DNA from 3 places in the Lysinibacillus sp. FN11 genome. Region 1 is predicted to be linked to each of the others. Evidence: riboswitches for the same ligand, from Rfam matches in the RefSeq annotation. Region 1 holds a riboswitch; each other region holds the start of a gene.
The links. Region 1 has a riboswitch for S-adenosylmethionine ahead of NP781_RS17320 (methionine ABC transporter ATP-binding protein). Riboswitches for the same ligand answer to the same signal wherever they lie in the genome.
Positions count from the first base shown of each region.

Region 2: another riboswitch for S-adenosylmethionine. It lies ahead of NP781_RS19630 (bifunctional homocysteine S-methyltransferase/methylenetetrahydrofolate reductase); the one in region 1 lies ahead of NP781_RS17320 (methionine ABC transporter ATP-binding protein).
Region 3: another riboswitch for S-adenosylmethionine. It lies ahead of NP781_RS21110 (cyclase family protein); the one in region 1 lies ahead of NP781_RS17320 (methionine ABC transporter ATP-binding protein).

Region 1 covers NZ_CP102383.1:3,260,883-3,263,150, reverse strand. The annotation lists gene gcvH (glycine cleavage system protein GcvH) at 1-56, shown strand, start outside; gene NP781_RS17330 (toprim domain-containing protein) at 148-489, shown strand; gene NP781_RS17325 (thioredoxin family protein) at 504-815, shown strand; SAM riboswitch class I at 872-975, shown strand; gene NP781_RS17320 (methionine ABC transporter ATP-binding protein) at 1,058-2,086, shown strand; gene NP781_RS17315 (methionine ABC transporter permease) at 2,076-2,268, shown strand, end outside.
Region 2 covers NZ_CP102383.1:3,714,983-3,717,250, reverse strand. The annotation lists gene NP781_RS19635 (protoporphyrinogen oxidase) at 1-672, shown strand, start outside; SAM riboswitch class I at 772-872, shown strand; gene NP781_RS19630 (bifunctional homocysteine S-methyltransferase/methylenetetrahydrofolate reductase) at 961-2,268, shown strand, end outside.
Region 3 covers NZ_CP102383.1:4,009,244-4,011,511, reverse strand. The annotation lists gene NP781_RS21115 (DedA family protein) at 1-374, shown strand, start outside; gene NP781_RS21110 (cyclase family protein) at 405-1,142, opposite strand; SAM riboswitch class I at 1,235-1,340, opposite strand; gene NP781_RS21105 (YuzC family spore coat inner layer protein) at 1,422-1,826, opposite strand; gene NP781_RS21100 (helix-turn-helix domain-containing protein) at 1,941-2,268, opposite strand, start outside.

The DNA.
Region 1 (2,268 bases):
CAGAAGTTGAGAAACTAATGACAGCAGAGCAATACGAAGAAATGATCGCTGAATAAGACAAGCCATAATCGAAAAACGTCGGCAACTACCGGCGTTTTTTGTTATATAATGACTTATAAGTGGGGATCTCTAAATGGAGGTGGCGTAATGTTCGAGGGAAAATGCTTGATAGTAGAAGGGCGTTCAGATAAGCTACAAATTGAGCCTATTTTGAATGAGAATGTTACAATACTATGTACGAATGGTACAATTGGTGTGCATCAACTAGAAGAACTACTGGATCCCTATGAGGGCTGTGAGCTATTTACTTTTTTTGATGCAGATACTTCTGGGGATAAGCTACGTGCATTAATGGACAGACATTATCCAGAAGCTGAGCATCTGCGCACAATGCCAACATACAAGGAAGTAGAAACGACACCAAGAAAAGTCCTAGCGATGATTTTACTGCGTGCACATTTTTCAATCCATAATGAATATATTTTGTAAGGTTGCGTGAGTAAATGGAAGAATGGTCAACAGAGCAGTGGGAAACGGCTAAACAGTCGGGAGAGAAAACTGCATTTTATTTATATACACCGATGTGTGGAACATGTGCAGTGGCATCTAAAATGATGTCCGTTATTGAACAATTACTGCCACAGCTACAAATTGGTAAAGCAAATATCAACTTTTTGGAACACATTGCCTATGAGCATCAAATTGAAAGTGTTCCCTGTCTACTCATCAGTGATGGCGGAAAAGTGACAGAAAAAATTTATGCCTTTCAATCCGTACCATTTTTATATGAATTGTTAAAAAAATCAATTGACTGAACTTTACTAGCGTGGTAAAGTATCAAATATATTACTAAAACATTAAATATATCGAACTCTTATGAAGAGTGGCGGAGGGAAGTGCCCTATGAAGCCCGGCAACCATCACAATGTGAAAAGGTGCCAAATCACTCAAAGATTTTTCTTTGAAAGATGAGAGAACGGTTTAACGTATCATACGTGACCCCTTCTACTTGTCTGTGAGTGAAGGGGTTTTCTATATGAGAAAAGGAGTATTCGCTATGATCCAGCTTCAAAATATTACAAAGAAATACAAAACAGCAAATGGCGAATTAACGGCAGTCAAAGACGTCAACCTTACTATTAATAAAGGTGAAATTTTTGGCATTATCGGCTATAGTGGTGCTGGTAAAAGTACCATGATTCGTTTATTAAACGGTTTAGAGAAACCGACAGCAGGAACAGTAACGGTGAACAATCAAGAATTTTCATCGATAAAAGGGCAAAAGCTTAGAGCGGCTAGACAAAAGGTAAGTATGATTTTCCAGCATTTCAATTTACTTTGGTCGAGAACAGTTGCCGAAAATATTGCATTCCCTTTAGAAATCGCAGGCTTCCCAAAGGCTCAACGTGAAGCACGTGTGAAGGAATTGATTGCCCTTGTAGGCTTAGAAGGGCGCGATAAGGCCTATCCATCCCAGCTTTCTGGTGGACAAAAGCAGCGTGTAGGAATTGCACGTGCATTAGCGAATAATCCAGAGGTTTTACTATGTGATGAGGCGACTTCCGCACTCGATCCTGAAACAACGGATGCTATTCTTGATTTACTCGTAGATATAAATGAACGCTTAGGCTTAACAATCGTCCTGATTACCCACGAAATGCATGTCATTCGCAAAATTTGTCATCGTGTAGCGGTGATGGAGGCAGGCGAAATTGTGGAACGTGGTGAGGTATTGCAAGTCTTCCAAGCCCCACAGGCAGCTATTACTAAGAAGTTTGTATCTCAAATTACAGACACTAAGGAAACACAAGATACGGTAGCACAAATTAAAACAAACTATCCAACTGGACAACTTGTCAAACTTATTTTTGTTGGTGAAAAAACAGAACAGCCTGTCATCTCACATCTTGTGAAACAATTTGATGTAGAAGTAAGTATTGTTCACGGAAATATTTCGCAAACAAAAAATGGTGCATATGGTACATTGATTGTGCAAATTGATGGCTCTCAGACAAACGTCACTGAAGCCCTTCGTTATTTAAATACAGTGGAAGTACAGACGGAGGTGATTGAAAATGCTAACTAATCTCTTTCCGAATGTAGACTGGGAAAATATGTGGCAAGCTACGTATGAAACATTATACATGACAGCTATATCAACGGTTGTGACATTTATTCTTGGGTTAGTCATTGGTATTGTTCTATTTTTAACTAGTCCCAATCAGTTATGGGCAAATAAAATCGTTAACTTTTTAACAGGATCACTCG
Region 2 (2,268 bases), 450 kb from region 1:
ATCAAGGGTGTTACTACGTTAAATGTTCAAAAACAAGATAAGAACTACACTATTACCTTAGCTAATGGTGAAATTATTGAGTCAGATTATGTCGTTTTAGCATTACCGAACGATACTGTCCAAAATCTGCTACAGGATGAATCTTTAAACCGCTATTTTGATCGATTTACGACAGCGTCAGCGATTACTATCTATTTAGGTTTTGATGTGCCAGATGCTAAATTGCCAGCAGATGGAACAGGCTATATTGTTTCCCATAATTCAGACGTTACTTGTAATGCAGCAACTTGGACTAGTCGTAAATGGAAGCATACATCGAAAGAAAATAAATTACTTGTGCGACTCTTTTATAAGAGCATCAATCCAGCCTATGAGCAACTACGTGCCATGACGGATGAAGAATTGGCAGCAGTTGCTTTAGAAGATGTGAGAAAGAGCCTAGGAATAGAGGAGCAACCAACCGTTGTGAATGTAACAAAATGGATTGATCAAATGCCTAAATATGATCTAGCACATCGTGAGGCATTACAAGGATTACTACAAGAATTACATGAGAAATATCCTAATTTATCGATTGCAGGGTGCTCATATTTTGGCGTAGGTATCGGTGCTTGCATTCAAAATGGGAAAAAAATTGGCGAAGAGCTTGCAAAGGAACTTGCCAATTTCTAAGATTTTAAGTGGAAAAAAACTTTGTTATGTGAAATAGTCTTGACTCATTCGTCAGTAAACGATATGATTCTTTTAATTATTTAAAAAATTCATACTTAATTCTTATCAAGAGAAGCAGAGGGACTGGCCCATTGAAGCTTCAGCAACCAACTTTATTGTCAGGTGCTAAATCCAGAAGACCGTTGAGTCGAAGATGAGAAGGAACAACAATGATGAATCGTTAAAGCCTTCTTTTTTATGAAAGAAGGCTTTTTATTATATAGAGACATAGGAAGAGAGGCTAATTTTATGGGATTGCTTGAAAGGTTAAAAACGCATGTATTGACGGCAGACGGTGCAATAGGCACAGTGCTATATGGCTATGGATTGGAGTATTGCCATGAGGAAATGAATGTTCAGAGACCCGAGTTAATTGAAAAGATTCATAGAGAATATATTGCAGCTGGTGCTGACATCATTCAAACGAATACGTACGGTGCAAATGCCATTAAATTAGCTCGCTATGGATTAGAATCACGTGTCCAACAATTTAATGAAGCTGCTATCACCATCGCAAAACGAGCAGCGGCTGATGGCGGTCAATTTGTTTTAGGAACAATTGGTGGTATTCGGGGAATTCGTAAAAGTGATGCAACCTTGGATGAAATATTAGCGACTATTGAAGAACAAGCAAGAGTCTTACTTGCAGGGAATCCAGATGGCCTTTTACTTGAAACTTATTATGATTTTGAAGAATTAACAGCAACCTTAAAGATGCTACGAGAAAAAACAAAATTGCCGATTATTGCACAAGTTTCTATGCATGAGCCTGGTGTTTTACAAAATGGGATGTCTTTAAATAATGCTCTACATGAGCTTGAATTCCTAGGTGCTGATATTGTTGGTGTCAATTGTCGACTAGGTCCACACCATACAATTCTGGCATTTGAGGGTGTAGAACTTCCTCATAAGGCATTTATGTCGGCCTATCCAAATGCTTCACTTCTGGACTTAGAGGATGGGCGTGTCGTTTATGAGTCAGAAGCTGATTATTTTGGTCGAGCGGCTGTTGAATTGCGTGATCAAGGTGTACGCTTAATAGGGGGCTGCTGTGGTACAACACCCAAACATATTGCAGCAGCAAAGAAGTATTTAGAAGAGTTATCACCGGTTCAGGAGAAGCATGCGAAGCCTAAAAAGATTGAGATTGTTCGGGAAGCGGAGCCAACAAAGTATGAGCCTCTTCATGAAAAAGTTAAACGTGAACGCTCTGTCATAGTAGAGTTGGATACACCTAGACATTTAGAGATCGATGGGTTCCTTGAAGGAGCAAAGCAATTATATGATGCAGGTGCAGATGTAGTTATGATGGCAGACAATTCACTGGCCTCTCCACGTATTAGTAATATTGCAATGGGCGCATTGTTGAAGAGCACACATAATGTACGCCCACTAACTCATATTACATGTCGCGACCGTAATTTAATTGGTCTACAATCCCATTTAATGGGGTTAAATGCTTTAGGTATTCATGATGTGTTGGCCGTTACGGGTGATCCAACGAAAGTAGGAGATTTCCCAGGTGCGACAAGTGTTTATGATGTATCTTCCATGGAG
Region 3 (2,268 bases), 750 kb from region 1:
TTGGCTTACCGTTATTGCAGAAATATGGCCCTAGAATTCATATTACAGAGCAAAAAATTGACTTTACGAAAAAGATGTTTACAAAAATAGGACCTACCCTATTATTAATTGGCTATTTTATTCCAGGGGTACGCCATTTGACAGCATATATTGCGGCTATTAATAATTATCCTTATAGAAAGTTTGCGCTTTTTGCCTATATAGGGGCATTTATCTGGACGTTCACATTTATATCATTAGGAAAGATGCTTGGAGAGAAATGGCTATTTGTTGGATACTATTTAACTCATTATAGTATCTATCTTATCCTTTTATTTATTGTAGGGATGCTCATTGCTTACTTTTTATTCAAAAAAAGAAATGGACAAACATAAAAGTCGGTATACGCTATACCGACTTTTATGTTATGGCAAAATAGCAAATGAGCGCACAGGGAAGCCAGATGCTTTTTCTGGCTTAGGTACGATATTGAAGATGATAGCGCCTTTCGCAGGTAGCTTGTCTAAATTAGTCATTAGCTCAATTTGATAGGTGTCTTGGTCAAGCACAAAATATTCGCCCTCTAGCTTGCCATTTTTACGAAAATCAGCAGCAGAGTCCGTATCGAATGTTTCATGACCAATTGCGCTTACCTTACGTTTTGTTAGTAAAAACTGTAAAGCTTCTAAACTCCAGCCAGGGATATGGTTATGTCCATCTGCATCCTTATTACTGAAAGCCTCTTTATCTGGCCAGCGCTTACTCCAATCTGTACGTAATGCAACAAATGTTCCTGCTTCAATTTCTCCATGCTTGTCCTCAAAATTAAGAATATCTTCTACACTTAATGTAAAATCATGGTTGCTCGCAGCCTCTTGTGATTTATCAATAACAACAAGGGGGAGAACAAGCTCTTTTAGTTCTAATTCTTCTAAGTAGCGAGTATCTCGCACAAAATGAATGGGTGGGTCGATATGTGTGCCATATTGACCAGGGAACGTGAATTGTTGAGCGAAGAAACCATCCTTATGAGAAAATAATGTTTCAAATTTAGCGTCCTCAAACATAAAAAAATGTGGTGAATTAGGGCCGAAAGTATGTGTTAAGTCAACCCACTGTTTCGATTTTAATAATTCCAATGCTTGCAAAAGTTCATTAGACATCGATTTCCCTGCTTTCTGTAAAAAATAGTGGTAAATAAAAAAGGAGTCCCCTAATAGAAGAGGACTCCTGCTTGAAACAACGGTAGTTCTTCTTCTCATCTTCAAGGCTGATCATTTTGCCAATTGGAATTAGCACCATACTGTTAGCTGGTTGCTGAGACTTCATCGGGCCAATCCCTCCGTCTCTCTTGATAAGAAAAGTAATATAAGAATTTTCAGAAATAACAATACAAACACTTTAGCATAGTTTTTTATAGTTTACAAGTTCACTAGGAATTTTCACCAATTCAAATTTAAGGTGACGCCACAACAATCATTATCAATAAGACGTATTCTAAAACTGTCTGGTGTATAGTTTGTTTCAAATTTCACCGTAATGCCTGTTGATGTGATTAATTTTTCAACCTCTGTTTTATTTGAAAGTTGAGCAGCATTCATTAAATCATGTGCGAATTGTTGGGAGCTATCTATTTTATCCGTAAGTAATTGGGCTTGCTGCATCATCGCCTTTATCCGTGATGCTGGAGCTTTTAATTTGTGTGTATCGACAGGTGGAAAAGGATTATTGGTCGGCATTGCTAGGTGTTGCGAAAAGGGTCTAATGGCAAAATGATTAGCGATAGGCGATGTTGGATAATGATAGGGATGCACAAAATACGGATAAGGATTGTAATACAAGGTCATTCCTCCTATCCTATAACTGATACCTTATCTTATGTAGCCAAACGGCTTTCGGTGTTATTAGCAGTGCAATGTTTGTCCTAAACATTTAAAAAGGAAGCTAAAGTAAGCTTCCTTTTAGCCAAGTACATTCAAGACATCATCAATTTTTTTACTATGTGATAAAATGCCATAATTCATCCATGTTAAAAAGTCTACTTCATAGATACAGTTGCTTTTAACGGCAGCTAGGTTTTTCCAAGTAGGAGTTTTTAAAATAGCACGTTCCTCATTTTCATAAATGGAATGTTGTTTATCAAAGGTAATAAATAAATGATCAGCATCTAATTGCAACAATTGAGCAAATGTCAGTTGAACTTTACGTTGATTGTGCGGAATACTCAATACTAGTGAATGTGGCATTAAACCTAAATCACGATATAAAATGGGGCCCGTATAGCCACAT